DNA from 3 places in the Pseudarthrobacter sp. WHRI 8279 genome. Region 2 is predicted to be linked to each of the others. Evidence: riboswitches for the same ligand, from Rfam matches in the RefSeq annotation. Region 2 holds a riboswitch; each other region holds the start of a gene.
The links. Region 2 has a riboswitch for S-adenosylmethionine ahead of ABRP28_RS07820 (aminotransferase class V-fold PLP-dependent enzyme). Riboswitches for the same ligand answer to the same signal wherever they lie in the genome.

Region 1: it holds a riboswitch for S-adenosylmethionine, as region 2 does, so the genes downstream of both, ABRP28_RS13935 (DUF1737 domain-containing protein) here and ABRP28_RS07820 (aminotransferase class V-fold PLP-dependent enzyme) in region 2, are expected to answer to the same signal.
Region 3: it holds a riboswitch for S-adenosylmethionine, as region 2 does, so the genes downstream of both, ABRP28_RS02370 (homoserine O-acetyltransferase) here and ABRP28_RS07820 (aminotransferase class V-fold PLP-dependent enzyme) in region 2, are expected to answer to the same signal.

The regions. Positions count from the first base shown of each region.
Region 1 covers NZ_CP168162.1:3,008,936-3,019,150, forward strand. The annotation lists gene cls (cardiolipin synthase) at 1-1,413, opposite strand, end outside; gene ABRP28_RS13905 (aminodeoxychorismate lyase) at 1,514-2,443, shown strand; gene ABRP28_RS13910 (pyridoxamine 5'-phosphate oxidase family protein) at 2,510-2,974, shown strand; gene ABRP28_RS13915 (TetR/AcrR family transcriptional regulator C-terminal domain-containing protein) at 3,060-3,773, opposite strand; gene ABRP28_RS13920 (hypothetical protein) at 4,046-4,303, shown strand; gene ABRP28_RS13925 (GNAT family protein) at 4,444-5,034, shown strand; gene opgC (OpgC domain-containing protein) at 5,070-7,484, opposite strand; SAM riboswitch class IV at 7,788-7,901, shown strand; gene ABRP28_RS13935 (DUF1737 domain-containing protein) at 7,915-8,193, shown strand; gene ABRP28_RS13940 (rhodanese-like domain-containing protein) at 8,190-8,600, shown strand; gene ABRP28_RS13945 (O-succinylhomoserine sulfhydrylase) at 8,601-9,809, shown strand; gene ABRP28_RS13950 (DUF1905 domain-containing protein) at 9,824-10,126, opposite strand.
Region 2 covers NZ_CP168162.1:1,714,218-1,724,432, forward strand. The annotation lists gene ABRP28_RS07795 (sigma-70 family RNA polymerase sigma factor) at 1-429, opposite strand, end outside; gene ABRP28_RS07800 (DoxX family protein) at 776-1,324, shown strand; gene aroA (3-phosphoshikimate 1-carboxyvinyltransferase) at 1,331-2,719, shown strand; gene rsgA (ribosome small subunit-dependent GTPase A) at 2,703-3,818, shown strand; gene hisN (histidinol-phosphatase) at 3,866-4,678, shown strand; SAM riboswitch class IV at 4,838-4,951, shown strand; gene ABRP28_RS07820 (aminotransferase class V-fold PLP-dependent enzyme) at 4,986-6,443, shown strand; gene ABRP28_RS07825 (class I SAM-dependent methyltransferase) at 6,520-7,278, shown strand; gene ABRP28_RS07830 (metal-dependent transcriptional regulator) at 7,328-8,056, shown strand; gene ABRP28_RS07835 (CrcB family protein) at 8,053-8,481, shown strand; gene ABRP28_RS07840 (CrcB family protein) at 8,478-8,891, shown strand; gene ABRP28_RS07845 (hypothetical protein) at 8,950-9,318, shown strand; gene ABRP28_RS07850 (hypothetical protein) at 9,411-9,545, shown strand; RNA gene ssrA (transfer-messenger RNA) at 9,799-10,167, opposite strand.
Region 3 covers NZ_CP168162.1:535,932-546,146, reverse strand. The annotation lists gene ABRP28_RS02395 (CoA-acylating methylmalonate-semialdehyde dehydrogenase) at 1-1,022, opposite strand, end outside; gene mmsB (3-hydroxyisobutyrate dehydrogenase) at 1,089-1,991, opposite strand; gene ABRP28_RS02385 (LysR family transcriptional regulator) at 2,126-3,025, shown strand; gene ABRP28_RS02380 (alcohol dehydrogenase catalytic domain-containing protein) at 3,109-4,227, opposite strand; gene ABRP28_RS02375 (MFS transporter) at 4,340-5,722, opposite strand; gene ABRP28_RS02370 (homoserine O-acetyltransferase) at 5,904-7,019, opposite strand; SAM riboswitch class IV at 7,033-7,148, opposite strand; gene ABRP28_RS02365 (bifunctional o-acetylhomoserine/o-acetylserine sulfhydrylase) at 7,269-8,594, opposite strand; SAM riboswitch class IV at 8,637-8,752, opposite strand; gene ABRP28_RS02360 (S8 family serine peptidase) at 9,001-10,215, shown strand, end outside.

The DNA of each region.
Region 1 (10,215 bases), 1.3 Mb from region 2:
GTTGATCCAATCCGTCAGCTTGAGCTCGTGGGATATGTCCCGGTAGGTGTCCTCCACGGCCCGCATCTTGGTGACGATGTCCTCGCCCAACAGCATGACGGAAACCTCCATGTTCAGGGAGAAGGAGCGCATGTCCATGTTGCTGGAGCCGAGGACCGCCACCTCGTCGTCGATGGTGAAGTGCTTGGCGTGGAGCACGAACGGGGCCTTGTAGAGGTAGATCCGGACGCCGGCTTCCAGCAGGGCCTCGTAGTAGGACCGCTGGGCGTGGTGCACCAGGAACTGGTCACCCTTCTCAGATACGAAAAGCTCCACGTCCACCCCGCGCTGGGCGGCTGTGGTGATGGCGTAGAGCAGCGAGTCGTCCGGAACAAAGTAGGGGCTGCAGATGGAAATCCGGTGCTGGGCCGAGTAGATCAGGGTGTTGAACAGCCGCAGGTTGTTCTCGGTGATGAACCCGGGGCCGCTGGGAACCACCTGGGCGGTGACGTTCCCCGGTTCCGGATTGGCCGGAAGCTGCAGCTGGTGCTCCAGCGATTCATCGGTTTCGCTGAGCCAGTCGGTGGCGAAAACAACGTTCAGCGTGGTGACGATGGGCCCGCGGAGGCAGGCCATCAGCTCCACCCATTCGCGGCCTGCCTTGCGGTGCCGGGGGTTGTTGTAGGAGGGCTCGATCAGGTTCTGTGAACCCGTGAAGGCGATTTCGCCGTCGATCACCATGATCTTGCGGTGGTTGCGCAGGTCCGGCCGGCGCCACTGGCCGTGGATGGGCAGCAGCGGCAGCATCCGCTTCCACTGGATCTTGCCGGCGCGCAGCCGCTTCAGCAGTTTCCGGTAGCCCTGCACCCGGAGCGTGCCGATATGGTCGAACAGCACGCGCACTTCCACGCCACGCTCGGCTGCCTCCTCCATGGCCGTGAGGAGGTCGTCGGTGATGTGGTCCGTGCTCATGATGTAGAACTCGGCGTTGACGAACTTCTTCGCCTTGCGGACCGCGTTTGTCATCTCCAGCAGGGAGTCCGGGTAGCCGGGGATCAGGTCCACGGAGTTGCCGTCCACCATGGGCAGGGACCCCAGCCTGCGGTTCAGTTCCCCGGCGGACTTGACCCATTCGGGTCCCGGGTAGTCGCTTTCGACGTCGGCAAGCGAGGAGATCCCGGCCCGCACCCGTTCGTTGACCTGCTGCTGCTGCTCCCGGCGGCGGCTGGAGAGCTTGAAGTTGCCGAACAGGAGGAACAGGATGATGCCCACGAACGGAACGAAGAAGATGCCCAGCAGCCAGGCCATGGCCGTAGTGGGCCGCCTGTTGCCGGGAATGATGCCCACAGCCAGCACCCTGATCACCAGGTCGGCGATGCCCAGCACCACAACCACCCACCCTGGAGCGGTGCCGGCAAGCGAAAATGGCCACAACACGTGAGATGAACCCCCGGAAAATGAGCTCCCGGCGGACGGTTTCCAGCCAGGGCACTTCGCCCAGCTTATCGGTGGGACGCCGCACTAAGCTGGAGCCATGACCTCTCCAGCGCCCGTGGTTCTCGTTTTCCTCGACCCCACTTACCCTGACGGCCGGCTGGCCGACGCTTCCCAGCCGCAGCTGATGGTGACAGACCAGGGCGCCACCCGCGGTGACGGTGTCTTCGAGACCATGCTGGCCGTGGGCGGAAACGTCCGGAAGATCCAGGCCCACCTGGACCGTCTTGCCGGCTCCGCAGACGCGCTTGACCTCGCCATCCCCGGTCAGGACGAGTGGCGCCGGGCCATTGCCACCGCACTGTCCGAGCACCGGGTCCAGAACCCTCCCGCCGCCGGGGCCGGGGACGAACTGGTGGTGAAGCTTGTGGTGACCCGCGGTGTGGAGGGCGCGGCTGCCCCCACCTGCTGGGTGCAGGTCTCGCCCGTGGGCGCAGGCGCCCGGCGCCAGCGCGAAACCGGGATCGACGTCATCCTCCTTGACCGCGGCTATGACAGCGACGCCGCCGAGCGCGCACCGTGGCTGCTGCTCGGCGCCAAGACACTCTCCTACGCCGTCAACATGGCTGCCCTGCGCCACGCCCACAAACAGGGCGCGGACGACGTCATCTTCATTTCCACGGACGGCCGGGTCCTGGAGGGTCCCACCTCCACTGTGCTGCTGGCCCACGTGGAAAAGACCGACGACGGCACATCCGTGAAGCGGCTGATCACGCCCCAGCTGGACAGAGGGATCCTGCCCGGAACGTCGCAAGGGGCGCTGTTCACCGCCGCCAAGGCAGCAGGATGGGAACTGGGCTACGGCCCGCTGGAGCCGCAGGACCTGCTGGACGCCGATGCTGTGTGGTTGATCTCCAGTGTCCGGCTGCTGGCCCCGGTCAACCACATCGACGGCAAGCAGGTGGGCACGCCGTCAGTCCAGAAGGAACTCACCGCGGAACTCAACGAACTGTTTGCGGGCATCCAGTAGCTCGGCCTGCGATTCGGGCCGTCGCACTCTAGGTTCCGCAGGGACAGTGGCCGTAAGGTGTGGTTCATGGACTCGCAGACGCAGCCGGATGGCACCCTGACCTTTGACGAATGCTGGGAACTCCTGGCTAATGACACAGTCGGCCGCCTTGCAGTGGTAGTGGACGGCCACCCGGAGATCTTCCCGATCAACTACGTGGTGCACCGCCGAAGCATCGCGTTCCGGACGGCCGGCGTCACCAAACTCTGGAGCGCACTGTCCGAACGGCCTGCGGCCCTGGAAATCGACGGCTACGATCCCCACACCGAAGAGGCGTGGAGCGTGGTGCTGCGCGGGGATACCCAGCTCATCGAGGACCAGGCAGACAAGGATGCCGTGGACAGCCTGGGACTTGAACCATGGCAGCCGGGCGAGAAGGCGAACTACATCCGGCTGTCGGCCCGCGCGCTGACGGGCCGCCGCTTCAAGGTGAACCGCCCCGACGTCTGGGCCACCCGCGCCCAGGACAAGCGCCGCGCTTCCTTCGAGTAGTTCCGTTCCCGGTCCGGCGTCCGCAGGGAGTTTTCAACGGCGGCTTGGCGCTTGCCGATCGCGGCTTGGCACTTGCGGACGGCGGTTAGCCGGCCGAGCTGCCCAGGCGCAGTGAAAGCTGCGCTTCGAGCCCGGACAGCAGGATGGTGACGCCCTGGTCCAGCTCGGCCGAGCCCTCGTACTCGGCCAGGGCGGGGGCCAGTGCCCGCAGCCGCGGAAACTCCTTGGCGGGCAACCGGTGCAGGCCGAGCCGCAGCAGGGCTTCGTTCTCCTCCGGGTCCACCACGAATTCCTGGAGTTCGTTCAGGATATGGCCATAGAGGAAGCCGTAGTAGGCGCGGTAGACGTGGAGGGCGTCGGCCGGGCTGAAGCCTGCCCCGATCAGGAGGGAGAGGATCTGCTCGAGGGGACGCAGGGTGCCCAGCGGCCGCAGTCCCAGCGGGGTGGAGAGCGGCCTGGTCACGAGCAGTGGCACCACGTTGGGGTGCTGCAGGGCCAGGCGGCGTAGATCGTGCGCGATCTGGCGCAGCTGGGCTTTCCAGTCGGGATCCTGGGGGTGGATGGTGAGTTCATTGAGCACCAGCTCGGTGACCCCGTCCAGCAGCGCGGCGCGGTTCTCCGCATAGCGGTAGAGGCTCATCGGGTCCCTGCCCAGTTCCTGGCCGAGGCGGCGCATGGTCAGTGCGTCCAGGCCTTCGGCGTCAACCACTTCGAGCGCTTTCGCCAGTACGAGCTCCCGGCTCAGGCGCTGCTTTTGGGCTGGCCCGGTGAAGTTCGCGGGGACTTTCGCGGAGGCCATTGTTTCCGTCCTGGATGGCGGCAAGCCCTGATGGGGAGGGAAATTCCATGCGCTTGCCTGATTGGTTGTCTACGGCTAAAGTCTACAGTGTAGATGCGGCAGTGACACCGCCCGGAACCAACAATTCGGTAGTCAGCAAATTCGTAGTGCCGCTGTTCAGCAGCCCACCTGTTTTGCGGCTTCATCCACACTCCATTGCCCTGTGCACGGCATTGAGGTTCGCTGCTGTAGCCGAACGGCAGTACCACCGCACTTAGCGAAGGGAAGCCGTCTTGGCACATTCGCAGTTCGACCTCTTTCTCAAAGAAGCCACCTACCTCGACCAGGCCTCGGAATCCACGCTGGACCGTGACCGCCTGTACGGCCTGTACACCAGCTGGTGCTTTATCAACCAGCAGAAACCGGGACCTGAATCGGACTTTTGGGCAGCCATGAGCCACCGCAGGATTGCCTCCGGCCACAACGGGCTGCGCATGAAGGGCCCCGCTGCCGCCGACTACATCCTGGCGAGCTACCCCGGGCTCGTATAGCAAAGCCGCAGTAGACGGACAATGGCGTGGACCACGTGCCTTCGGGCACGGGGTCCACGCCATTCCTGTTCCTGCGGATCTCTTCTTGGCGGCGGCCGGATACGCTGCATCCACAGCGCCCCGCCCGAAAGGATCCGTACATGATTGACAGCAGCGCTGACCTGCGCGCAGGACTACGCATCAGGTTGCTCACGGCCGCGGACGCCGTCGCGCTGTCCGAGGCCTACACGCGCAATCGAGAGCACCTGGCTCCATGGGAGCCGAAACGCTCGGATGCGTTCTTTACCGGCGGGCACCAGTCGGACATAATCCGCGCCAAGCTCGGCCAGTACGCGCTGGGCTCGGAAGTTCCGTGGGTACTGGTACAGGAAGAGGACGACGGCGGGGGCACGCCGCGCACCGGCCGGGCGGGCGGGCGCGTGGCTGGGACAGTCACGCTGACGGGGATCGTCCGCGGCCCCTTCCTCAGCGCGAACCTCGGCTACTGGGTGGACCACAAACTCACCGGGCAAGGGATTGGCACGGCCGCCGTTCTGCACGCGGTCGACTACGCCCGCACCGGGCTTGGCCTGCACCGCATCCAAGCTGCCACCCTGCTGCACAACACAGCGTCCAAGCGGATCCTGCAGCGGGCAGGGTTCCGGGAGATTGGGGTTGCGCCGCAATACCTGAAGATCGCAGGCCGGTGGCAGGACCATCTGCTCCACCAGCTGATCCTGCCGCAGCCATGAGTGAGTTCAGATAAGCCTCCGCGGAGGTCGCGTCCTTAGGTGGGGATGATTTTGAAGAGGAACCGGGTCCGCACCATCACCCAGAGGAGCCCGAGGACTACGGCATAGGCGAGGGTGTTGACCAAGATGTTTCCCTGCTGGAGGGCAGGAATATTGGCAACGACGGCTATGAGAACCACGTGCATGATGAACACATAGAGGGTGGCGCGGCCCAGGGGGACCAGGAACCAGCCCAAGGCGCGCTGCACCGGCTTCCAGTACGCGGTGAGGAAGGCATAGGCCGCCACCACCAGGACCAGGACGTTTAACAGCCGGCCCGGAGCGAGGTAGGTGCGTCCGAAGAACAGGTCATACATGGCCCGGTACGCGGTGTCCGGCATGATCGCCAGGCGGACGTCAAACCCGTTGGCCAGGTACGGATTGCCCCATGACAGGAAGGCAAACGCGAAGGCCAGGGCGGTGCAGGCCGCCACCGCCCAGGGGTGCGCTGAAAGCCAGGCCACGATCCTCCGCCGGTGGAACCCGGCCGCCAGGCCGACGACGAACAGCACCTGCCACACCAGCAGGGGAAATGAATCCTCGAACTGCGACGGCAGGATCCGGAAGCGCGTCACCGTACCCGCCGCGTACACGGCCAGCGATGCCGCCAGCACCCACACGGCTTTACCGCGGTTGAGGGCCGCGAGGATCAGGGGGCTGGCCAGCAGCAGCACCACGTACAGGCCCATCACGTTGAACTGCCACGGCCCGAACTGGAGCAGCAGGATGGCGGGAAGAACCTGTGGCGGCACGGGGAACTGGAACAGCGTTTCCATGCCTGCATAGAGGTCGTAGCTGCGGCCGGCACCTTCATGCCCTGCACCGCCCGTGCCCTGGTCCACGAAGGTCGTGAGCGCATCTGTCCGGAACACCGGCAGCAGCGACAAGAGGAAGACGCCCACCAGCACCACCAGCGCCGTCAGGTAGAGCTTTCCTGCCCGGCGCGAAGTAAGGTCCACCACCGTTCCAAAGTCGTCCTTCGCCCTGGGCCCATAGACCATGCCCACCACCAGCCCGGAGAACAGGACAAACAGCTCGGCGCCCGAAACAAAGCCCACCGCCTCCTGGGTCAGGAGCTGGAACAGCGACACCAGGCCCAGGTGGTTCACCACCACAAAGACGATGGCAAGGCCACGGAGCAGGTCCACGCGGGAGTCCCTGCTGGACCTGTCGCTGTAGCCCCAGGCCGTGACCGCACCGACTTTGGCGGGGAGTTGCCACAGTGCCACCAGGAGGATGAGGAGGGCCGCCCCCACGCTCCAGGCGGCCGCCCCGGACAGCGTGTTGGACCTGACGAACGATGCACCAGGGGTGACATCGGTAACCGGCCCCGTCACCACCGGGGATCCCTCAAGCCGGGTGCGGGCAGCCTCGGCAATCCCCGCGTTTCCGGTGAGGCGCCAGTCGATGCTGGCCACACCCGTGTCCCGTGTACTGGTGCGTTCGTCCCAGACCACTGCGCCCGTCATCGCGAAACCGGCTGATCCGGCAGCTCCCAGGACCTGGCCCCACCAGCTGTCCTTGATCTCCGCTTCCGCGGCACCTCCGGCGGACGGGCTGTAAAAGGCCGAAGTCTGCAGCATCAAGGGCTTGTCCCGCCCCGCCGCATACGTCCCGTAGAAGTTTTCCCCGCCGGAGGCCGTCAGCATCTCCTGCAGCTCACCGGCGCGGGGAACGGTATTGACCGCGGTACCCCCTGCAGTGTCATCGTGGTAGGCCGTCAAGCCCACCCAGTCCACGGCGTCGTCCCCGGGGTAGTAGGGTTCGTAGGCTTTGTCCGAGCTGTTCCAGGCGCCGTCGCCGTTGGTGTCCAACAGGGAGAACCCTTCGGTTCCGGGCGCGGGCGCGTTCCGGTTCCGTTCGAAGGGATAGTCCCTGCCCAAATACGGTTCCCACACCATGGCATAACCGCCGGCGGTCCCGGCCGCCCGGAAAGCCGCTGTCACCGCCTGGAATGACTGCCGGTAGGCGGCCGGCTGCTGGCCCCACTCCACCCAGCTGGCATTCATGTCCGGAGCGAAGCGGATGAGCAGCTGGCTTTTAGAGTCACCTTTTATCCGGCGCACTTCCCCGGCAAAAGCTGCAGCGGCGTCAGGGGTGACCTGGTCCAGCGGGACAACAGGCCTTACCGTGAGCATCGCATCGGCGCCCTGTCCGGCGGATTGCTCCAGGAAGCCCCGGATGTCGCCCTCTTCCGAGGCGCGGAAGGGGAAGGCGATGTCGTGTCCGAAGATCGCGGGGGATGCCCCGAGCCGCTCGGAGAAGCCCCCGGCGGTGTCCTCTCCCCATTCGAGGACTGCGCCCAGCAGCGGCTTGCCTTCCTCCGGGAGGTTTCGGGCCGCCTGCGCCGGCCCGGCGGGCACCACCACGGCCAGGACGGCCATCAGCGCGGCGGCGAGGACGGCAGCCATCCGGTGGAGGGGCCGCGGGCGGCCGCTCGGGGCGGGACGTGCGGGAGCGGATAGCGTGCTGATGAGACCCCCCAGGGACTTATTCCTCAAGTGACGGGGCGGCGCCCCTGGACAAACTTTATCCGGGCTGGCGCTGGCGGCAGGCACCTGGCACCTGCATGCCCAAGGTGGCGCCGCCGTCGTGCGTTGAACGGACGTGGCGCATGCATCTTTGGTGCCGCGCCTCCGCGCAGCATCCTTCAGTTACGCAACATGACGACGACGGCGGTGCAGCCCCGGGCGGCAAGTGTTACGTTTTTGGGGAGTAATGAGTACCGGCGCCAAGCCCTGACTGGCCGGTCGGCAACCCTCCTTCCACGGCGGGGTGCCTCAGGTGAATACTCGGCATATCGACCATTCGAGCTGCAAGCGTGAGAGAAGGAGATCCGTCGTGTCTGACGCACCTGCCCCTGAAGAAAAACTGTCCTACCGCCTCATCAGCGGCCCGGACAACCGTGAATTCTGCGAGCGGATCTCGAACGCCCTGGCGGAAGGCTATGTGCTGCACGGCAGCCCCGCCGCAACCTTCAACGGCACCAGCGTGATCGTGGCACAGGCCGTGGTCCTGCCGGCAGCCATCGCCTCGGCAGACGCCGCAGTGGCGGATGCCGTGGACGACCTGGAGTCGTCAGGCGAAGACCTTGAGTTCGACGGCGAGGGCCACGCATGAGCTACGCAGGAGATCTGACGCCACAGGAGGCCTGGGACAAGCTGGAACAGGGCGCCATCCTGGTGGACGTACGCACCGAGGGCGAATGGGCCCACATCGGGATCCCGGACACCAAGGCAACAGAGAACGATCCACTGTTCATCCAGTGGACCTTCCCCGGGGGCATTCCAAACCCGGACTTCATCAACGACCTCAACCAGCAGGCGCCCGAAGACCGCAAAACAGAACTGGTGTTCCTGTGCCGCTCCGGTCAGCGGTCCATCGCGGCGGCCATAGCGGCCACCCAGGCCGGCTTCACCTCCTACAACGTGCTGGAGGGCTTTGAAGGCGACCCCGACCGCTTCGGCGAACGCACCGTCAACGGCTGGAAGAACCGCGGCCTGCCAACAAACCTGGGAAAGATCTAAGTGACCTTCAACGAAGACGCCGCCGGCTGGAGCCCCGATACCCAGGCCGTGCGCGGCGGCCTGGACCGCACCAACTTCCAGGAAACCAGTGAGGCCATTTTCCTGAATTCAGGGTTCGTGTACGAATCTGCCGCCGCCGCCGAGCGCGCCTTCACGGGCGAGGACGAGCGTTTTGTCTACTCCCGCTACGGCAACCCTTCCGTGGCAACGTTCCAGGAGCGGCTCCGCCTCCTGGAAGGAACAGAGGCGTGCTTTGCGACCGCGTCCGGAATGTCGGCCGTGTTCACCGCCCTGGGTGCCCTGCTCGGTGCCGGCGACCGTGTAGTGGCCGCCCGTTCGCTGTTCGGGTCCTGCTTCGTGATCCTGAACGAAATCCTGCCGCGGTGGGGCGTGGAGACGGTCTTCGTTGACGGACCGGACCTGGAGCAGTGGCGCGAGGCCCTGTCCCAGCCCACTACCGCCGTCTTCTTCGAATCGCCGTCCAATCCCATGCAGGAGATCGTGGACATCGCGGCGGTCAGCGAACTGGCTCACGCGGCCGGGGCGACCGTCGTCGTCGACAACGTTTTTGCCACTCCCCTGCTGCAGCGCTGCGGGCAGTTTGGCGCGGACGTCATTGTCTACTCCGGGACCAAGCACATCGACGGCCAGGGCCGGGTGCTCGGCGGGGCAATCCTGGGCACCAAGGAGTTCATCGAGGGCCCCGTGAAGCAGCTGATGCGGCACACCGGCCCGGCATTGTCCGCCTTCAACGCCTGGGTCCTCACCAAGGGCCTGGAAACCATGGCGCTGCGTGTTAACCATTCCTCGGCCACCGCGCTGCGGCTCGCGGAGTGGCTGGAGGAACAGCCGGCCGTCAGCTGGGTGAAGTACCCGCTGCTGAAGTCCCACCCGCAGTATGAGCTGGCAGCAAAGCAGATGAGTGCCGGCGGCACGGTCCTCACCCTGGAGCTGGCTCCCTCCGGGGGCCGCTCGGGGAAGGAAGCCGCCTTCGCGCTGCTGGACGGCCTGCGGATCATCGACATCTCCAACAACCTCGGGGACGCCAAGTCCCTCATCACCCACCCGGCCACCACCACGCACCGCGCCATGGGGCCGGAGGGGCGGGCCGCTATTGGCCTGAGCGACGGCGTTGTGCGGCTTTCCGTTGGCTTGGAGGATGTGGACGACCTGATTGGCGATCTGGAGCAGGCGCTCAAGCAGATCTAGGGTTGCACCGGGAATCAGGCGCCTTGAACGGACAGGTTCACTTCCACGGAGTCGCCTTCGCTGATTCGCGCCCTGGCCCTGATAGCCTTCTTGACCGGCAAAAGGTACGTCCCTGTTGTGGTGTCCGGGAAGAGCGAGGTCTGCCAGGTTTGGCCGGCGATTTCCGCACTCACCTGGACTGAGCCGAACGCTTTGCTGCGCCCTGCATTTTGTGCGCGGACATCGTCCGCGACGTCCGGGGGCAGGGTGAGGAAATGCCAGCCAGCCTCGCCGGGGTACAGCCAGAGTTCCGCTTTGAACGAGTACGACGACGTCACGCGCCGAGTATTGCATGCCTGCGGGGGTGCCGCCAGGGCCGTGGATATCCAGCAGGCCACTAGTTATCCACAGCCCCTGCCGTATGGTC
Region 2 (10,215 bases):
CCAGTCCTCGATGGTGTCCGAATTGGACTGGAGCGGTTCGCGCTGCCGCTTTCGGTACAAATTGATGTACGTGTTTGTCAGGATGCGGTACAGCCAGGCCTTGAGGTTGGTCCCGGGCCGGTACTGGTGGAACGCGGAGAAAGCCTTGGTGTACGCCTCCTGGACGAGGTCTTCGGCGTCAGAGGGGTTCCTGGCCATGCGCATTGCCGCCGAGTACAGCTGATCGACATACTGCATCGCATCGCGTTCAAACCTCAGACGGCGCTCCTCGACCGACTCGGTGGAAACATCCACCAGGTCCCCGCCGGATTCGGCCGGCGCCGGGACAGCCGCGGAGCCCGCAGCCCCAGGCCCAGCTGCTGCGCTGCTCTTCGCTTCGCTTTGGGAAGCCTCATACATGGCCGCGACGGCCGGATCCAGGGTGCTCATTGCCTTCAAGTCTACTGGGCGGCTGCGCGCACGCGGCTGGCCATAGCTCGGGGGTTCCGCCTCAAATGAGTCCATCGCCACCGGGCCTGCTGTTTCAATTCCGTCCAACACCCGTGCCAAGGGCACAACTCCGCTCTGCTTGTCCGTCGTGTACTGCACCGGCTATCTGCATCCGGCGAGCTCCTTCGGCCGGCACCTGCATGCTGTAGCCCATGATTTCGGTGCGGCAGCGCGTTCCGGATGCGTCATGAATAACCTCATGCCTTCGGCAAATATTCCCCAAAAGTGCAAGACTAGAACGGACTCCGCCGCTTTCGACGCGGTTCGTCCATCCAGGAGGAAATCAATGTCCTTTTTCCGCACGCTTGCCCGCCCCATGCTGGCCTCCAGTTTCGTCATCGCCGGAGTGGATAAGCTCAAGAACGCCGATGACACAGCGCAGCAGCTTTCCCCGCTGCTGCGCAAGGCGGCCGCGTCCCTGCCCTTTAAGTCAGATGAGAAAACCCTGGCCCGCGTCATCGGCGGAACACAGGTGGGCGCCGGCGTGCTTTTCGGACTGGGCAAATTCTCCAGGTTGTCGGCCACGCTGCTCACGGTGATCTCCCTGTTGAACACCTTTGTTGAGTGGCGGAGTGCGGATATCAGCACCAAGGAAGGGCGGGAGAACCGCCGTAACCAGCTGCTCAAGAACCTGTCCTTGAGTGGCGGCGCCCTGCTGGCGTCCGTTGACACAGCCGGCAAGCCAGGTCTGGCCTGGCGCGCGGAACACCTCGCCGCAGACGCCCGCAAGGGTGCCTCGCACCTGGCAGCGGACGCACGCAAGACAACCAACAAGAAGCTCCACAAGGCAGACAAGGTTGTACGGCGCGCCGTGGAACAGGCCACGGGGGCATAACAACGCATGACCGCAGCAGCCGACGTCCGGGATGACTCCGGAATGCATGTTCCCCACTGGCCGGCACCCTTCGCATCCCGGCCCGTCGACGCCACCGTCACGGTTCCCGGTTCCAAGTCCCTGACCAACAGGTACCTGGTTCTTGCCGCTCTGGCCGACGGACCGTCCCGCCTCCGCGCACCCCTGCATTCGAGGGACTCAGCGCTCATGATCGAGGCACTCCGGCAGTTGGGCGCCACCATTACGAAGGTTCCCGGCGACGGTGCCTTCGGGCCCGACCTGGAAGTGGTTCCGCTGGACCCGGATGCAGCGTCACCCCTTACAAGGATCGACTGCGGGCTTGCGGGTACGGTTATGCGGTTCGTTCCGCCGCTGGCTGCGCTGCGGAACGGCGAAAGCGTGTTCGACGGCGACCCGCACGCCCGCAAACGGCCGATGGGAACGATCATCGAAGCGCTCTCTGCGCTTGGCGTCGCTGTTTCCGCAGAAGGGGGCGGCACGCCGTCGTCCCTGCCCTTTGTGGTGGAAGGCACTGGTGAGGTCCGCGGCGGCCACCTGGTCATCGATGCCAGTGCGTCGTCCCAGTTCGTTTCGGCACTGCTCCTGGTGGGCGCAAGGTTCACCGAGGGCCTGCACCTGGAACATGTGGGCAAGCCGGTGCCCAGCCTCGACCACATCAACATGACCGTGGCAGTCCTGCGCGGCGCCGGGGTTGCCGTTGATGACTCAGTGCCCAACCACTGGGTGGTCAGCCCCGGCCCCATCCGTGCCTTCGACCAGCGGATCGAGCAGGACCTGTCCAACGCCGGCCCCTTCCTGGCCGCTGCTTTGGCTTCCAGGGGAACGGTGCGGATCCCGGGCTGGCCGGACGAAACGCAGCAGGTCGGTGACCTCTGGCGCAACATCCTGGCCGCCATGGGCGCCCAGGTGACCCTGCACGACGGCGTCCTCACGGTCACCGGCGGCCCCCACATCAAGGGCGGAGACTTCGCGGACACCAGCGAACTCGCGCCCACCGTAGCCGCCCTGTGCGCGCTGGCCACGGGCCCCTCCCGGCTCACCGGCATCGCACACCTGCGGGGACACGAGACCGACCGGCTCGCCGCGCTTGTGACAGAGATCAACCGCCTGGGCGGTGACGCCGAGGAAACCAGCGACGGACTGGTGATCCGGCCCGCAAAGCTGCATGCCGGCGTCGTCCACAGCTACGCCGACCACCGCATGGCCACCGCGGGGGCCATCCTTGGCCTCGCCGTGGAGGGCGTCCAGGTGGAGGACATCGGCACCACAGCCAAGACCATGCCGGATTTCCCCCGGCTGTGGGCAGGCATGCTGGCGCAGAACAGTCCTGCCGAAACAGCGCCGGAAGGTTCCAGCGGTGGCGCGGAGCACTGACTCCTGGGATGAATCGGACGTCCGGATCCGGCCCAGCAAGAAGGGCTCCCGGCCCCGCACCAAGGACAGGCCCAGCCATGACGACGCCGTCACGGGGCGCATCATTACCGTTGACCGGGGCAGGTACACCGCTGTGGTGGGAGAGGACTCGGGCGACGAAAGGATAGTCATTGCTGCCCGGGCCCGGGAACTCCGCCGGAATCCGGTAGTCGCAGGAGACTTCGTCTCGCTGGTCGGCGACGTCTCCGGGGAGCCGGACACCCTGGCGCGCCTGGTAAAAATCCAGGACCGCAGGACCCTGCTGCGGCGCAGCGCCGACGACACGGACCCCGTTGAACGGGCAGTGGTGGCCAATGCCGACCAGTTGGTGATTGTGGTGGCAGCAGCCAATCCTGAACCACGGACCGGCTTTATCGACCGTGCCCTGGTGGCCGCGTACGACGCCGGCATCGATCCGATCCTGCTGGTCACGAAGGCGGACGTCAAAGACCCTGCGGAACTGCTGTCCAACTACACCCACCTGGACTTTCCCGTGATCATCAGCCGGACCGCCGATGCCAGCGCTTCCGGCATTGATGCCCGTTCGGATGACGGCTTGTCCGCCCGGCTGGACATCTCCGCCGTTGCCGAGATGCGCGGCCACCTGGACGGCAAGGTCACCGTGATGCTTGGGCATTCCGGTGTTGGGAAGTCAACCATGGTCAACGCGCTGACCGGGGCGGAACGGGCTACTGGCGGAGTAAACGCCGTAACGGGGCGCGGACGGCACACGTCGTCGTCGGCCCTTGCGCTGAAGCTCGCGGACGCGCCGTCCGGAAGCTGGATCATCGACACCCCCGGCATCCGCTCCTTTGGCCTGGCGCACGTGGATCCCGACCGGATCCTCCGTTCCTTCCCGGACCTCTCCCCCGGCATTGAAGACTGCGAGCGCGGATGCAAGCACACCGCCGCCGCGGTCAACTGCGGGCTGGACGCATGGGTTGGTGCGGGGCACGCCGGCCCCACCGGAGCAGCGAGGCTGGGGTCCCTGCGGCGCCTCCTCGGCACGGACCCGAGGATGGAAGCCCAGGAGGCCAAGGAACTGGGCAGCGTCACCTGACGGGCCCGCTTCCCGGCAGAACGGCGCGCAGACGGTAGTTTGGAACCATGATCCAACCCGCTTCGAGCTACAACGATGACCTGCGCCTGGCCCATGTCCTGGCCGATTCCGTGGATGACCAGACCATGAGCCGCTTTAAGGCCCAGGACCTCCACATTGAGACCAAGCCGGACCTGACGCCCGTCACCGATGCGGACAAGGCAGCCGAGGAAGCCATCCGTGGCCAGCTCTCCCGCTCCCGTCCCCGCGATGCCGTCCTCGGCGAAGAGTTCGGCAGTACGGGGCATGGGTCGCGGCGGTGGATCATCGACCCCATTGACGGCACCAAGAACTTCGTTCGGGGCGTCCCGGTCTGGGCCACCCTGATCGCGTTGGTGGATGAGGGCGAACCGGTGGTGGGCGTGGTCAGCGCGCCTGCCCTCGGCAAGCGCTGGTGGGCCGCCAAGGGCATGGGAGCCTACATGGGGCGTTCCCTTGCCGCGGCAACCCGCCTCCGGGTGTCCAATGTTTCCAGCCTGTCCGATGCTTCCCTCTCCTACTCGAGCCTCGGCGGCTGGAAGGAACGTGGAAACCTTGATGAATTCCTGGGGCTTACCGAGGACGTGTGGCGGACCCGTGCCTTTGGCGACTTCTGGTCCTACTGCATGGTGGCAGAAGGTTCCGTGGACATCGCTTGTGAACCTGAGCTGAATCTCTACGACATGGCCGCGCTGGTGCCCATCGTGGTGGAAGCGGGGGGCCGCTTTACGTCGCTGGAGGGCGAGGACGGTCCGTTTGGCGGGAACGCCCTGGCCACGAATTCCATCCTCCACTCGGAGGTCCTGCGGCGCCTGAACCCGAACCTGGACGACCTGCTCTAGTCCAGGCATTACGAACAATCGACGGCGGACGCCCCCGAAAGGCTGCGCCCGCCGTCGTGATCTTCGGTTCAACCGCCCCTTTTCAACCGCGCGTAACAAAGTCCTTAACATTCCAGCGGGCTTTTAACCTTCGCGGCCCATGTTCTACGCTCTTAACCAGGTCACGAGTGCCAGCGCAAAACCCCGGTTTGCTGGCCGGCAACCCTCCATTCGCGGTGGGGTGCCCCGGGTGACGACCAGGCCGGTCCGGAAGGGATGCGGCAAGCGCGGATTCCTGCACGGAGTCCTGTTTTGAAGTGAGGTCTCTGTGACAACTGCCACCGTCTCCCCCAACGCCGCTTTCTCCAGCAAGGCCGCTCTCCAGCATCAGGCCGTTCCGCGGGAATCGTCAGCGCTCTTCGACCAGTGGCAGGCCGCCGCAGGCCGTCCGCTCGCTGCCGTCAGCGGTGCCGAGATCCAGGCTCCGCTGATCCACGGCGGCCACGTCCGGTACGCCAACCTGGATTATGGCGCGTCCGCTCCCGCCCTCTCGGTGGTGTCGGCCTACCTCAACGAGATCCTGCCCTTCTACGCCAGCGTCCACCGCGGTGCGGGTTACGCCTCCCAGATCAGCACGTCGGTCTACGAGAATGCCCGTGCCATCGTCCGCGACTTCGTAGGCGGCCGCCCGGATGATTCGGTGATCTTCACCCGGAACACCACCGACTCCCTGAACCTGCTGGCGGGCTGCCTGCCGGCCACCGATGGACGGCCGGCCGGCGACGTCCTGTACCTCGATATTGAGCATCACGCCAACCTGCTTCCGTGGCAGGGCGTCCCCCACCGCAGCATCGTGGCAGCAGATACCATTGCCGGAACCATCGACGCCGTCCGTGCGGAACTGCAGCAGGGCGGCGTCAGCCTGCTGGCCGTGACCGGTGCTTCCAACGTCACCGGCGAAATCCTCCCCATCCGCGCCCTTGCCGCGCTGGCGCACGAGCACGGGGCACGGATCGCTGTGGACGCGGCCCAGCTGGCACCGCACCGGCGCGTCAACATCACCGCGGACGACGTCGACTACCTCGCCTTCTCGGGCCACAAGCTGTACGCACCCTTTGGTGCCGGCGTGCTGGTCGGCCGGCCGGACTGGCTCGACGCCGGCACACCGCACCTCGCAGGCGGAGGCGCCGTCAAGGAAGCAAGGCTCGACGGCGTCAGCTGGGCAACCGGTCCGGCCCGCCACGAGGGCGGATCACCCAACGTGCTCGGTGCGGCGACGCTGGCCCGTGCAACGCAGGTCATCGCGGAGCTGGACCAGGACCGCTGGCACGCCCACGAATCAGCCATCCGCTCCTACCTGGTGGAAGGGCTGCAGGAAATCGACGGCGTGACGGTCCACCAGATCTTCAAGGACACCAACCCGGACACCGACACGATTGGCGTGGTCAACTTCTCCGTTGAAGGCTACGACGCCGGCCTGGTGGCCGCCTACCTGTCGGCCGAACACGGGGTGGGCCTGCGCGACGGCCGGTTCTGCGCGCACCCGCTGCTGAAGCGGCTGGGCCTTCCGTCCGGTTCCCTTCGGGCCAGCTTCGGCGTCGGCTCAAGGCTGGAAGATGCGGAGCGGCTGCTGGCTGGCATCCGGGACCTTCGGAGCAAGGGCCTGGGCTGGGACTATGTGGTGGACGCCGGCCGCTGGGTTCCGGCCAATGACAACCGTACGTACCCCCACTGGGCGCCCAACACCCCGGGAACAGCCGGCGCCGCGCCCTGCCTCGACGACTGACCTGCGGCTGGCGCCCTGCTGCGGCCCATGCGGTAAATTCGGAGGAACTAAAAGTACCGGATGAAGGAGGCCGCACGTGGCACGGGGTGGCCCACGGCTGGATCACGGCCGGCGCCGGGAGCTCGGCCTGAGTTTCCAGGACGGCGGCAAGCACTACCAGCAGGTGCGGCCGGGGTATCCTGCCGACTCAGCGCGCTGGCTCGTAACTCCCGCGGCCCGCGATGCACTCGACGTTGGCGCCGGCACCGGCAAATTTACTGAGCTGCTGCTGGGCATGGGGCTGTCCGTCACGGCGGTTGACCCCTCAGCGGACATGCTCAGGCAGTTGGCCGAGCACTATCCTGCCGCCACAGCTGTCCTTGGCACCGCAGAGGCGACTGGCCTGCCCGACGAGGCCTTCGACGTCGTTACCGTAGCCCAGGCCTGGCACTGGTGCGACGCGTTGAGGGCGAGCACGGAACTTGCCCGCGTCCTCCGCCCTCACGGAACACTGGGACTCGTCTGGAACCAGCTGGACACGTCGGTTTCCTGGGTCCACCGCCTGTCCAGGATCATGCATGCCGGGGATGTCTACAAACCCGGCCACCGCCCGCTCATAGGACCTGAGTTTGAGGCGCTGGAGGAGCATGTCACGCACTGGCAGGACTCCGTGACAACCGCAGACCTGATGGAACTGACGAAATCCCGCAGCTATTACCTGCGCGCTGGTGAGGCCACCCGGGCGAAGGTGCTTGCGAACCTTGACTGGTATCTCCATGACCACCTCGGCCACGGGCCGGACGAGGTACTGGAGCTGCCGTACCTGACGCTGTCGTGGCGGGCGGTCAGGGCATGAGCGGCTGGCAGCCCCCGTGTGGGCAAGGGCAGCCGGTAGGCTGGATCCTGTGAAGACCAGCGCGCCCTCCTCCTCCATTGAGGACTACGTCAAGGTCATCTATTCCTTCACTGAATGGCAGGACAAACCCATCACGTCCTCCCAGCTGGCCCAGCGCTTGGGGGTGGCGAACTCATCCGTCTCAGAGATGGTCCGGAAGCTGAAGGACCAGGGCCTGGTGGTCCACAAGCCGTACAGCGCCATCAGGCTCACGGACGCGGGCCTGCAGCTCGCGCTCTCCATGGTGCGCCGGCACCGCCTGATCGAGACCTACCTCGTCCAGCAGCTGGGGTACAGCTGGGACGAGGTCCACGATGAGGCCGAGCTGCTCGAGCACGCCGTGTCGGACACCTTCATAGAACGCGTAGCGGCGAAGCTGGGCAACCCCCAGCGGGATCCTCACGGTGATCCGATTCCGACGGCGGACGGCACGGTCTTTATGCCCCGCGCGCACCTCATGGGCGAGCTGGACCAGGGCCACACGGGCCGGATCACCCGGATCAGCGACGACAACCCGGAGCTGCTGCGCTACCTTGCGGCCGAGGAGATAGACCTCGATGCCGAGGTGGAGGTGATGGGGCGCAGGCCGTTCGGGGGCGCCCTGATGGTGCGCGTCCGGGATTCAGGGCGTTCGCGTGATTACGACCTGGCTGATGAGATCACGTCGGCGCTGTGGGTGCACAGCGACCGGCCCCATCCAGGCTGCCTCCTGGGGGATGCCGGGTTGCCCAAGGCATGAGCGGGCTGAAGATTTCGTGGGCACCCAGGGCTGGAGCCTGGCTGGCCGTTGCCGCGGGCGGCCTGGTGGGGACGGAACTTCGCTATGGCCTGGGGCTGGCCTTCCCTGAGTTTCCCGGATCGTTTCCCTGGACCACCCTGTGCATCAACGTGGCCGGCAGCTTTGTCCTGGCCGCCCTGACCACCGCGTGGATGGCCCGCCCGCACACCCCCTTCTGGTTGCGGGCAGGGCTGGGGCCGGGCCTGCTGGGGTCCTTCACCACGTTCTCCGCTGTGGTCTTTTCTTTGGACCAGCTGGTGAGGGCGGGGCAGCACGGAGTGTGGACTGGGTATCTCGCCCTGTCCCTGGTGCTGGGGCTGGCGGCGGCTGGCCTTGGGTGGCGGACAGGAAAGATTATTGGCCGCCCGTCCCGGAGCCGTCAGTGATTACCGCTGTCCTGGTGGGAGTTTTTGGGGTAACCGGCGCCCTCCTCCGCTTCGGCATTGACAGCTGGTTTGCCCACCACAGCTCCAGGCGGACTGTCCGTGCCGGCGGCCGGAACGGCCCCGCGCGGCTGCATTGGCCTTGGGCAACACTGCTGGTGAACGTGGCAGGATGCTTCATTATTGGCGCCGCCCACGGCCTTACAGCAGACCTGGGGCTGGAGGCAGAGTGGCAGGCCGGGCTGACCACCGGCCTGGCCGGCGGGCTCACCACCTTCAGTTCGTGGACCACGGCCACGGTGCGGCTGGTGGCCGAAGAACGCCTCGGATCTGCCGCAGTGAACATTGCCGCCAACCTGGTCCTCGGCCTCGCTGCGGCCGCCGCGGGGATCGTCCTGGCCACCTGGGCATAGGAAGCGCGGCCACGGCCGGGAAGCCCTGATTTGGTGGGCTCCCGTATCGTGGATGGTGATGATTAGCAGACGCGACGCGGCCATTGCCCTTGACGTACCCATGGAGATGGCACAGCGCCACGGCCTTCCAAAATGGCTGACCGAGGCTGAGCTGGGTGAGATCCTGGACAACCCGCCGCCTTGGCTGGTCCAGTCCCGCGCGAACCGGACGGGCAAGCGGCCCGTCTGGGTCCACCTTGAATGCGCGGTGTGCGGCTACGAGGAAGCGGCCCGGCCCAAGAAATGGTGGCCGGACTTTACCTACGTAATCTGCGGCCACCACCGTCCGGACGAGGTGCCCGCTGCCCGTTCAGGCTTGGTCCGGAGCGAGTTCGACGGCGTGGGCACGCGCTTCGTGGGCATCGCGGACGTGCCTGTCCCGGACTGACTTCCTGCTGCTCCAGGCCATTACATTCGGGGCCGAAAAGGCGTACTTTACGAGGAGGGACGCAGCCCGTCCCCTGCCGTAAGGAGCACGCCATGCCGGACAAGACACCCCACCAAAACCTGGCAAAAAAGCCGGTCAAGACCATCAAGGAAAAACGCGCCGAAAAGAAGGCGAAGCACCCTGAAGCCGCCCTGGACCCGGTGGCTCACTTGAAGAAGCGCCGGTAGTCCTGCCGCCGGTTGGCTTGGGTTCCATGCCGGCAGCCGCTGAAGGTGACTATGGTGCCAGGGGTGGTGACACCGTCCCGACCACCCTCATGACCGCCTCCGCATGTGGGCCCGGCGGGCCGTCGTCGAGCTCTTCCGGAGTGCGATCCGTGCTGTAGGCCCATGGCATGCGTTGAGCAACTGCTTGTTAAGCACCGAAAGACCCGGACGCAAGTGTCCCGGGTCTTTCGTTGCGCCTCGCGGCGTTTTGCAAATGTGGAGATGGGGGGAATTGAACCCCCGTCCGATGTCGTGTTGTCAGGGCTTCTCCGGGCGCAGTTTGCGTCGGATTTTCTCGGCCCCAGCCATGCTGCAAACAGCTGGCTGATCCGGGCCCAGTCATCTAAAAGTCCCGTTCACCCCGATGACGGAGGTGGACAGCAGTGGCTATCTAAATGACGCCAGGATCCGGGGCGATAGCAACCTCGGGCTGACGGACTGTCTTACTGCTTAGGCAGCAAGAGCGAAGTCAGTGCGCTTAGATTCGGCACTTATTGGTTTGCAGACAGCGTTTACGAGATAATTCTGCATCCTCGGCCCGCTTCACCTGTCGCGACTAACATCGTCGAAACCGATCATCCCCATATTTTTTTATCAAACCGGCAGGCTGGCCCACCGGACTATTAATCAT
Region 3 (10,215 bases), 1.2 Mb from region 2:
TCGTTTTCGGCGCCGGCAACGTAGGAGGCAACCTTCTCGCGGTGTTCGGCCGTGATCAGCGGACCCATCTGGGAAGCCGGGTCCGTGCCGGGTCCAATTTTCAGGGTGGCCATCCGGCTCTTGACCGCAGCCACGAGGTCATCGGCGATGCTGCCCACGGCCACGAGCACACTCACTGCCATGCATCGCTCGCCCGCAGAGCCATAGGCCGCGGAGATGGCGGCGTCCGCTGCCATGTCCAGGTCCGCATCTGGCAGGACCACCATGTGGTTCTTGGCTCCGCCCAGGGCCTGGACGCGTTTGCCGTGGTCCGCTGCCCTCTTGTAGATCGACTGGGCGATGGGCGTTGATCCAACGAAGCTGACCGCTTTGACCTCCGGATGTTCCAGGAGAGTGTCAACAGCTTCCTTATCACCCTGGACCACGTTCAGCACACCGGCCGGAAGTCCTGCCTCGGCGAAGACCTCTGCGATGAACACGGCGGAGGACGGGTCCTTCTCGCTGGGCTTCAAAAGCACCGTGTTGCCGCAGGCCAGGGCGCTGCCGATCATCCACAGCGGCACCATGGCGGGGAAGTTGAACGGCGTAATGCAGGCCACCACGCCCACGGGCTGCCGGACGGAGTGGACATCCACGCCGCTGGACACCTGTTCGGAGCGTTCGCCCTTGAGCATGTGGGAGAGGCCGGTGGCGAACTCGATGTTCTCCAGTCCGCGGGAGATCTCCCCCTCGGCGTCGGAGAGGACTTTGCCGTGCTCGCTGGTCAGGATGGCGGCGAGCTCGGACTTGCGATCGTTGAGTATTTCGCGGACGCGGAAAAAGATGTTGGTCCGCTTGGCGAGGCTCGCAGCCCGCCAGGCCGGCAGCGCGGCTTTGGCGGCGGCGATGGCTTCCTCAACCCTGGCCGCTGAGGCAAGCGCCACCTGCTTTTCCTGCTTGCCGGTGGCAGGGTTGAAGACGGGGCCGAACCGCTCGGCATCGGTGACGCGGCTGCCGTTGATGTAATGCGGAATGGTGTGCACGGAGGTCTCTTTCTAAGGGAGTTCAGAATGGCTGTGGTGCCTGCGGACGGGTCCCCGCCAAGGCGGCTACTTCGCTGGATCAAGCGATCCATCGGCAAGCCTGATGATCATGGAGCAGTCTTTTCCGGACTCGCCTGCGTCAATGAGGCGCTGGTACAGCTGCTGCACGTGCCTGCCGATTTCCAGCGGTGTGCCGGTGTCCTCGGCGGCGCTGATGGCCAGGCCGATGTCCTTGTTCGCCAGTTCCGCGGTGAACGTTGGTGCGAAATCATTGTTGGACGCGGCGGTGGGAACGACGCCCGGAACGGGATACCAGGTCCGCAGCGCCCAGCTGTCGCCGGAGGAGACCGAGGCGATGTCCCAGAACACCTTCTTGTCCAGGCCCAGCCTGTCGGCCAGCACGGCACCCTCCGCCGTGGACGCCAGGTTGATAAGGAGCATCAGGTTGTTGCAGATCTTGGCCGCCTGCCCCGTGGTGGGTCCGCCGGTGGGGATGACATTGGCGGCCATCGGCTCGATGAAGCTGCTGGCCTCCTCCACGGCGCCAGGTTCGCCGCCTACCATGAACGTCAGGGTTGCGGCCTTTGCGCCGCTCATCCCGCCCGAAACCGGGGCGTCGACGAAGCGGAAGCCGGCGGCAGCGGCGGCGTCGTGCAGTTCCTTCGCCGCGGCGATATCGATGGTGGAGGAATCGATGAGGAGGGTACGCGCGTCGGCGTGCGCCAGCACCCCGTCCCCGCCGAGGTAGACCGCCTTTGCGTGCTCGCCTTTCGGAAGCATGGTGAAGACGGCGTCGGCGCCCGCCACGGCTTCTGCGATGCTGCCGGCCGGCTTAACCCCTCCGGTTACCGCGGCGGCGAGGGCGGCCGGGTTGAGGTCGAACCCCCGTACGTCGTGCCCGGCCTTTGCGAGGTTCGCCGACATGGAACCGCCCATGTTTCCCAAACCGATCCAACCAATGACTGCCATGGCATAAGCTCCTTCGCTTTTTCTCCGGCCGACGGCCGCAAGGTCTGTGTCCACCCTCACATCCCGCTAAAGTGCAATCAAGGTAAAAATTCACAGAGGCCATGTGCATGGATGCACACGGCTGGGAGGTAGGGATGGCACAGCTTCCGAGTCCGGACGACTTACTCATTCTGTTGACGGTGGCCCGGCTTGGGCGTTTTAACGCCGTTGCCGAAACGCTGGGCACAACACACACCACCATCTCGCGCCGGATCCTGGCACTGGACAGGCAACTGGGCGGCCGCACCTTGGAGCGCAGCCCGCACGGGTGGGAACTGACGGAGCTCGGGGCTTCAGCCGTGGCCGCGGCGGAAAGGATCGAGGAAACGCTCGGCTCCCTGGCCGCTGCCACAAACCGGGACCGGGACGCCCTGTCCGGCATGGTGCGCATCAGCACCTCGGACGGTTTTGGCGCCGAATTCGTAACGCCCGCGCTGGTCCGCCTCCAGCAGCGGCACCCGATGCTGAACGTGGAGATGTTGAGCGCCACGCGGCGGGTCAGCCAGAACCGCTCCGGTGTGGACCTGGAGGTGGTGGTGGGCAGCACCGATGTGAGCAACGCGCAGGCCATCTTCCTGACCAACTACTTCCTCCGGCTCTACGCCAGCCCCGCCTACGCCGCGGAGCGCGGCCTGCCGGAGACGCCCGACGGCGTGGGGCAGCACGGATTCGTCTCCTACGTTGAGTCGGCGCTCCAGGTTGCCGAGCTGGGGCACCGCTCCTCCCAGCTGCCCATGCCGAAATCAAGTTTCCAGGCAACGAGCATCTTTGCCCAGGTGGAGGCGGTGCGCCGGGGCGCCGGAATCGGCCTGCTGCCGAACTTCATGGTGGCGCACAACCCGGAGTTCGTTCCGGTGCTCGCTGACGCCTTCCAGCGCCAGGTCCCCATTTGGGCAGTGGCACGGCCGGAATCGCTGCGGTCCGCCCGGGTCCAGGCCGTGATTGGTGCGCTTCAGCAGGAGGTGGCGGAACGCCAGGATCTATTGGCCGCGTGACCTGCTGGCGGCTTGACGTGCCAGTAACCTGTCCTTCAGCGACCTGGGAGTCAGCCACCAGGGAGCTGGCAGCCGGCCACGCTTCACGCCTGGAAAAGCCGCCTCACCACCTGCCCGGCTGCGAGCGCGTCGAGTCCTTCGTTGATCTCGGCGAGGGGCCTGGTGTCGGTGTGCAGCAGCTCCACGGGCAACCGGCCGTCGCGCCAGTACCCCAGGTAGAGGGGAATGTCCCGGTCCGGTACAGCGTCGCCCATGTACGAGCCCAGCAGCCGCTTGCCCGCCCCGGCGAACTGCAGGGCAGGTACTGTCAGCTCTGCGGTGGGGTGCGGGAGGCCGACGGAGACGACGGCGCCGCCCCTCGTCACGTGCCCAAGGCAGGACGCGATCACCCGGGCCGAGCCCACGGCCTCAACTGCGATGTCCACACCGTCACCGGCGGCTTCGGCGATCAGGCGGGCGGCGTCCTCCGGAGTCCCCACCGCTGTTGCACCGCACTCCATGGCCAGCCCATGCTTGGCGGTGTTGGGATCAATCGCAATAACGGCGGAAGCACCGGCGAGCGCCGCAGCCATAACGGCCGAAAGCCCCACCGCGCCGAGCCCGAAAACTGCCACGGACTGGCTTTCCTGGATGGCGGCCGTGTTGAGGACTGCGCCCATTCCGGTGAGCACGGCGCAGCCGAACATCGCCGCGACCGTGTCGGGGACGTCGTCGTCAATCACCACCACTGACTCGCGGGCAACCACCGCATAATCCGCGAAGGCCGAAACCCCAAGGTGGTGGTTGATGCGCTCGCCCGCAGGCGTGCGCAGCAGGGCTTCGCCGTGCAAAAGGTCACCGGAGCCGTTGACCTCGGCGGCCCGGTGGCAGAGCGCAGGCCGCCCTGCCCGGCAGGCCCGGCAGGAGCCACAACTGGGAACGAAGACAAGGACCACGTGGTCCCCCACGGACACGTCGGTGACGCCCTCGCCCACCGAGGCCACCCGCCCCACGGCCTCGTGGCCCAGCGCCATGGGAAGCGGCCTGACGCGGGATCCGTCCACGACCGACAGGTCTGAGTGGCACAGGCTGGAGTAGGTGATTGTGACACCCAGCTCGCCCGCGCGCGGTTCGGGACGGCTGAGCTCCTGGACCACCAGGGGCTGCGCTTCGGCATAGCTGGTGCCTGAAGGAACTGTGGAATAGAGGACTGCTGCTCGCATGGTGTTCCTGACCTTAGGTGTGTGGACACGCGGCTGCCCGGACCTGCGGTGCGTGCAGGTCCGGGCAGCCGCCCTGTCCGTGGTGCTGTGCCGTGAGGAATGCCTGTCGGCTTTATTTCTTGGCGGCGGCCAGAAGATCGGCCGTGCCCTTCGCGTCGGCGGCATCGACATCATGAAGTGAGATGCCGCGGGTTTCCTTGAGGAAGAAGACGGAGACCGCGGTGACCACGCAGGCGCCCAGGAGGTAGAACGCCACCGGAAGGGACGAACCGAAGCTGCCCAGCAGCGAGCTGGCGATGATCGGCGCCAGGGAACCGGCCACGATGGAGGTCACCTGGTAACCGAGGGAAACGCCGGAATACCGCATGCGGGTGGGGAACATTTCCGCCATGATGGACGGCTGGCCGGCGTACATCAGGGCGTGGAACAGCAGGCCGATGGTGATGGCAGCCAGGATGATGAGATCGTTGGCGGTGTCCATCATGGGGAAAGCGAAGAAGCCCCAGGTTCCGGCGAGGATTGCACCGGCCATGTAGACCGGGCGGCGTCCCAGGGAATCCGACATCTTGCCCACCAGCGGGACTGCGCAGAAGTGGATGAAGTGTGCCACCAGCAGGAGGAGCAGGATGCGGGACGTGTCCGTCTGCACAACCACTTTCAGGTAGGTGATGGAGAACGTGACAACAAGGTAGTAGAGGATGTTCTCCGCGAAGCGCAGGCCCATGGCGGTGAACACGCCGCGCGGGTACCGGCGGAAGACCTCGGCCACACCGTAGCCCTTGTTCTCGACGGTGACTTCCTTGCGGGCTTCCAGGAAGATTGGCGCGTCCTGGACCTTGGTGCGGATGTAGTAGCCGATGATGACGATCACTGCGGAGAGCCAGAAGGCTACGCGCCAGCCCCAGCCGAGGAAGGCTTCGGGGGAAAGGGTGGAGGACAGGGTGAACAGCACGGCCGTGGCGAGCAGGTTGCCCATGGGGACGGCGGACTGCGGCCAGCTGGACCAGAAACCGCGGGACTTGTTCGGGCTGTGCTCGGCGACGAGCAGCACAGCGCCGCCCCATTCGCCGCCTACTGCGAAGCCCTGGACGAAGCGCAGGAACACCAGCAGGGCAGGGGCCCAGTAGCCGATCTGCGCAAATGTGGGCAGGCAGCCCATGAGGAAGGTGGCAACACCCACCAGGATGATGCTCAGCTGCAGCAACTGCTTGCGGCCGAACTTGTCGCCAAAGTGGCCGAAGACGATGCCACCGATGGGGCGGGCAACGAAGCCGACGGCGTAGGTGACGAAGGCTGCAATGATGCCGTCCAGCTCTGTTCCGGAGTTGGGGAAGAACAGCTTGCCGAACACCAGGGTGGCGGCGGAGGCGTAAAGGAAGAACTCGTACCACTCAACCACGGTGCCGGCCATGGAGGCCGTGACGACTTTCTTCAGGCCGGAGGCCTTGACATCGGTTTCCTCGGGCCGCCGCGCGGCGGACTTTTCCGTACTCATTGATGAACTCCTTCGGCGTCTTCTTCGACACCACTGGGACAGGCTGTGGCGGATACGTGTGATTTTGGCCACGAACCGCCGGGTCCCAACGAGTATGGTCCGCCTGAACGCCAAGCTCAACGGCGAATCATGCAGAGGCTATCTGCATAAATGCACATCCACTTGCCCGCGAACCTCGGTTTTAGTCCGAGAGATGTGCCCTGAGCTGGTGGCCCAGCTGGCCTATTTCCGTCAGGAAGCCGTCATGGCCTATCGGCGCTGTGATGAGGTGCACGTCCACTTCTCCGGGGAGGGCTGCGGCAAGTTCGCGGGACTGGGCCGGGAAGTAGAGGCGGTCCGAGTCCACGGCTGCCACGAAGAAACGCGCACCTGACCGCGCCAGGGTCTCGGGAAGCGGCCCCCTCCCCCGGCAGATGTCGTGGCTCATCAGGGCCTCGGTGATGGCGATGTAGCTGTTGGCATCAAACCGCCGGACCAGCTTGTTCCCCTGGTGGTCCAGGTAGCTTTCCACCTGGTAGCGGCCTCGGTTGGCCAGGACCCCGCCCTGCAGGGGTGACTCCGGAGCCTGGGGTGCGCGGCCAAACCTGCCTTCCAGTTCCGCCGCGGAGCGGTAGGTGATGTGCGCAATCCGCCGGGCCAGGGCCAGGCCATCCTCGGGAAAGGGGCCGCCGTAGTAATCGCCCCCGTTGAAATTCGCATCCTGGCGGATCGCCAGGGTTTGTGCCTGGGCAAAGGCAATCTGCTCGGCCGTGCTGGCCGCGCCGATGGAGATCACTCCGCAGCGCTGCACCCGTTCCGGGAAGGTGATGGCCCACTCAAGTGCGCGGGCTCCGCCCATGGAACCCCCCAGCACCGCAAACCAGTTCTTGATTCCCAGCTGGTCGGCCAGCCGGGCTTCCGCCGCAGTGCTGTCCCGCAGCGTGACCAGGGGAAACCGGGATCCCCAGGGAACCCCGTCCGGTGCCGGCGAGGACGGCCCCGTGGATCCGTAGCAACCGCCCACAATGTTGATGGACACTACAAAAAAACGGTCCGTGTCCACCGGAGCACCCGGCCCGGCCAGCTGCTCCCACCAGCCCTGTTCGTCGGTATCGCCACGGGTGACGTGCGTACTGCCGGTCAGTGCATGTTCGATCAGGACTGCGTTGCTGGCGTCCTCGTTGAGGGTGCCCCAGGTTTCATAAGCCAGCGTGACGTCCGGCAGGTAGCCGCCGGCTTCAAGTTCCAGTCCCCCAATGGAGGCATAGCGGACTATTCCGTGTCCGGAAACGGTGGTACGGGCGACGGTAACCGTCATGGCAAGACCTCTTCTTACGCGCTTGCCTGCCGTCGAATGACCGGCAGGCCAGGTCTTCACCCGGGGCACCCCACCGCGGAAGGAGGGTTGCCGGCCAGCAAGCCGGGGCTGTCACTGGCACTCATGACCTGGTTCGAGTGTACGAAACAGCACCCGCCTGCCGCCAAGAGTGTGACTGGTTGTGACGGTCCCGGGCCCGGCAGGCACGCCCGCCCGGCCCGGGACCCCGCCGTCGGCCCTTGCTCCTGCTCAGGCGCCCGTGGCCGCCTTGGCGGCACGGAAGCCCGCTTCCAGGTCGGCCAGGATGTCATCGATGTGTTCGATTCCCACAGACAACCGGACCAGGCCGGGCGTTACCCCGGCCACCGCCTGCTGCTCCGGGGAGAGCTGGCTGTGGGTGGTCGACGCGGGATGGATGACAAGGGAGCGGACGTCACCGATGTTGGCCACATGGGAGTGCAGTTCGAGCGCGTCCACGAAGCGCTTGCCGGCCTCCGCCCCGCCGGCGAGGTTGAAGGACACGATCGCGCCCGTGCCCTTGGGGCCATATTTGCGGCCCCTCTCGTACCAGGGGCTGGAGGGCAGCCCCGCGTAGGCGACCGATTCGACGTCGTCACGCGCTTCCATCCACTGCGCCACGTCCAGGGCGTTGGCAACGTGACGCTCCACGCGCAGGCTCAACGTTTCCAGCCCCTGGGCAATGAGGAAGGCGTTGAACGGGGAGACGGCGGAACCAAGGTCCCGGAGCAGCTGGACGCGCGCTTTGAGGATGTAGGACAGGTTGGCGCCCAGGGCACCGTCCTTGCCGAGGTCCCGGGCGTACACCAGCCCGTTGTAGGTGGGGTCCGGGGTGTTGAAGCCCGGGAACTTCGCCGGGTCCTTGCCGAAGTCGAACTTCCCGGAGTCCACGATCACGCCGGCAATGGCGGAACCGTGGCCGCCCAGGTACTTGGTTGCCGAATGGATCACGATGTCCGCTCCCCATTCCAGCGGCCGGATCAGGTACGGGGTGGACAGGGTGTTGTCCACAATGAGGGGCACCCCGGCATCGTGGGCCACCTGGGAGATACCTTCTATGTCCAGGACGTCCTGGCGGGGGTTGGAGACCACTTCCCCGAAAAAGAGCTTGGTGTTGGGCTGCACGGCGTCGCGCCACTGCTCCAGGTTGTCCGGGTCCGCCACGAAGGTGACCGAAATGCCGAACTTCTTCAGGGTATGGGCAAAGAGATTGTAGGTTCCGCCGTAAAGGCTGGGGCTTGCGACGATATGGTCGCCGGCTTCCGCGATGTTCAGGACAGCGAAGGTTTCAGCGGCCTGGCCTGAGCTGAGCAGCAGTGCCCCGAGCCCGCCTTCAAGGCTGGCGATCCGCTGTTCCACGGCTTCCTGGGTGGGGTTGCCGATGCGGGTGTAGATAGGTGCCAGTTCAGCAAGGGCGAAACGGTTGGCGGCGCTCTCGGCGCTGGGGAACACGAAGGACGTGGTCTGGTAGATAGGGAGTGCACGGGCGCCCGTGGCACTGTCCGGCTCCTGGCCTGCGTGGATCTGGCGGGTTTCGAATGACCATCCGTTGGACATCTAAGGCTCCTTTGACTGGGCCCGGCATGCTCAAAGCACCGCGGGCCGCGCTTGCTGTCCGGCCTTTGCCGGACAGCCAGGTCCTCACCCGGGGCACCCCACCGCGGAAGGAGGGTTGCCGGCCAGCAAGCCGGGGCTTGGTGCTGGCGCTCATGACCTGAGCCCAGTGTAGGAACAGCATGTGCCCGCCGCCATGAGTGTGACCGGTTGTGACTTCCCCGCCCTCCTGCGGGACGCACCCCGCCGGACGCAGCGCTGGGAGGCACCGTATGTTGATTTCCCAAGGTTCCGCAGAAGATGCGCAGGATTGCGCGAAGTTTGGCCGTTTGCCACCGGTCCCCCGTTAGATTTGAGCCGGGAACCCGTCTCATCGCCTTTCAGCTTCCATACCAAAGGAACACTTCAGTTGCCCCAGTTCTCTCGCCTGGCACGTCGCACCGTCCTGCTCTCCGCCGTCGCCCTCTGCTCAGGCGCGGTGGCAGCCGGTCCCTGGCCGGCATCCGCAGCACACGCCGCTCCTTCTGCCGCTGTGGACGATGGCGGCCGCTACCTTGTGCAATTCGCTCCGGGCAAGGACGTCGCGGCCGAGGCGGCAGCCCTCCGCGCCCAGGGAATCGGCGTCAACAGAACATTTACGAAGGCGGTGAAGGGCGCGGCCATCGAGGCCACGCCGGGGCAGGCTGCCGCCCTGCTGCGCTCAGGCCGGGCCGCAACAGTGGAGCCGGACCACGCGGTCACGGTCTCCGAGGTGCAGCGCAATGCCCCCTGGGGCCTCGACCGGATCGATCAACAGGCGCTGCCCCTCTCCGGCTCCTACACACCTGCCGCCTCCGGCCAGGGCGTCAGCGTCTACGTAGTAGACACCGGGATCCTGGCATCCCACGCCGATTTCGGCGGCCGGGTCAGCGCCGGATGGACAGCAAAGGCTGACGGCCTGGGATCAAGCGACTGCAACGGCCATGGCACGCACGTGGCAGGAGTCATCGGCGGCGCCGTCCATGGCGTGGCCAAATCCGCCACCCTCATTCCGGTGCGGGCACTCGCATGCGATGGCTCCGGCCTCTACTCGGACATCATCGCAGGGCTGGACTGGATTGCAGATCACCACCGCCCTGGCACCCCGGCCGTAGTTAACCTGAGCATCGGCGGACCCACCAGCAGCGTGCTCGACGCAGCAGTCCAGGCCGTCATCACCAACGGCCTCCCGGCCATTGTCTCAGCGGGGAACAACGCCGTTGACGCCTGCACGGCTTCTCCAGCCCGCACGACGTCGGCGATCACGGTCGCGGCAAGCGATTCTTCGGACCGCCAGGCCTCCTTCTCCAATTTCGGCAAATGCGTTGACCTCTACGCGCCGGGTGTCGGCGTCAGCTCCGCCTGGCATACTTCCGCAACGGCCACGGCGTCACTCAGCGGAACGTCCATGGCTACGCCGCATGTGGCTGGTGCTGCCGCTGTCCTCCTCTCAGGCAACCCGCTTTTGACACCCAGCCAGGTGACCGATCGGCTGCTCTCGTCCGCGACCGGAGGAAAGGTTGCAGGATCCGGAAGTGGAACGCCGAACCGTCTGCTGTACACCGGATCAGCTTCCGTCAACAACTTTTCGGTGGCGGGGGCGATC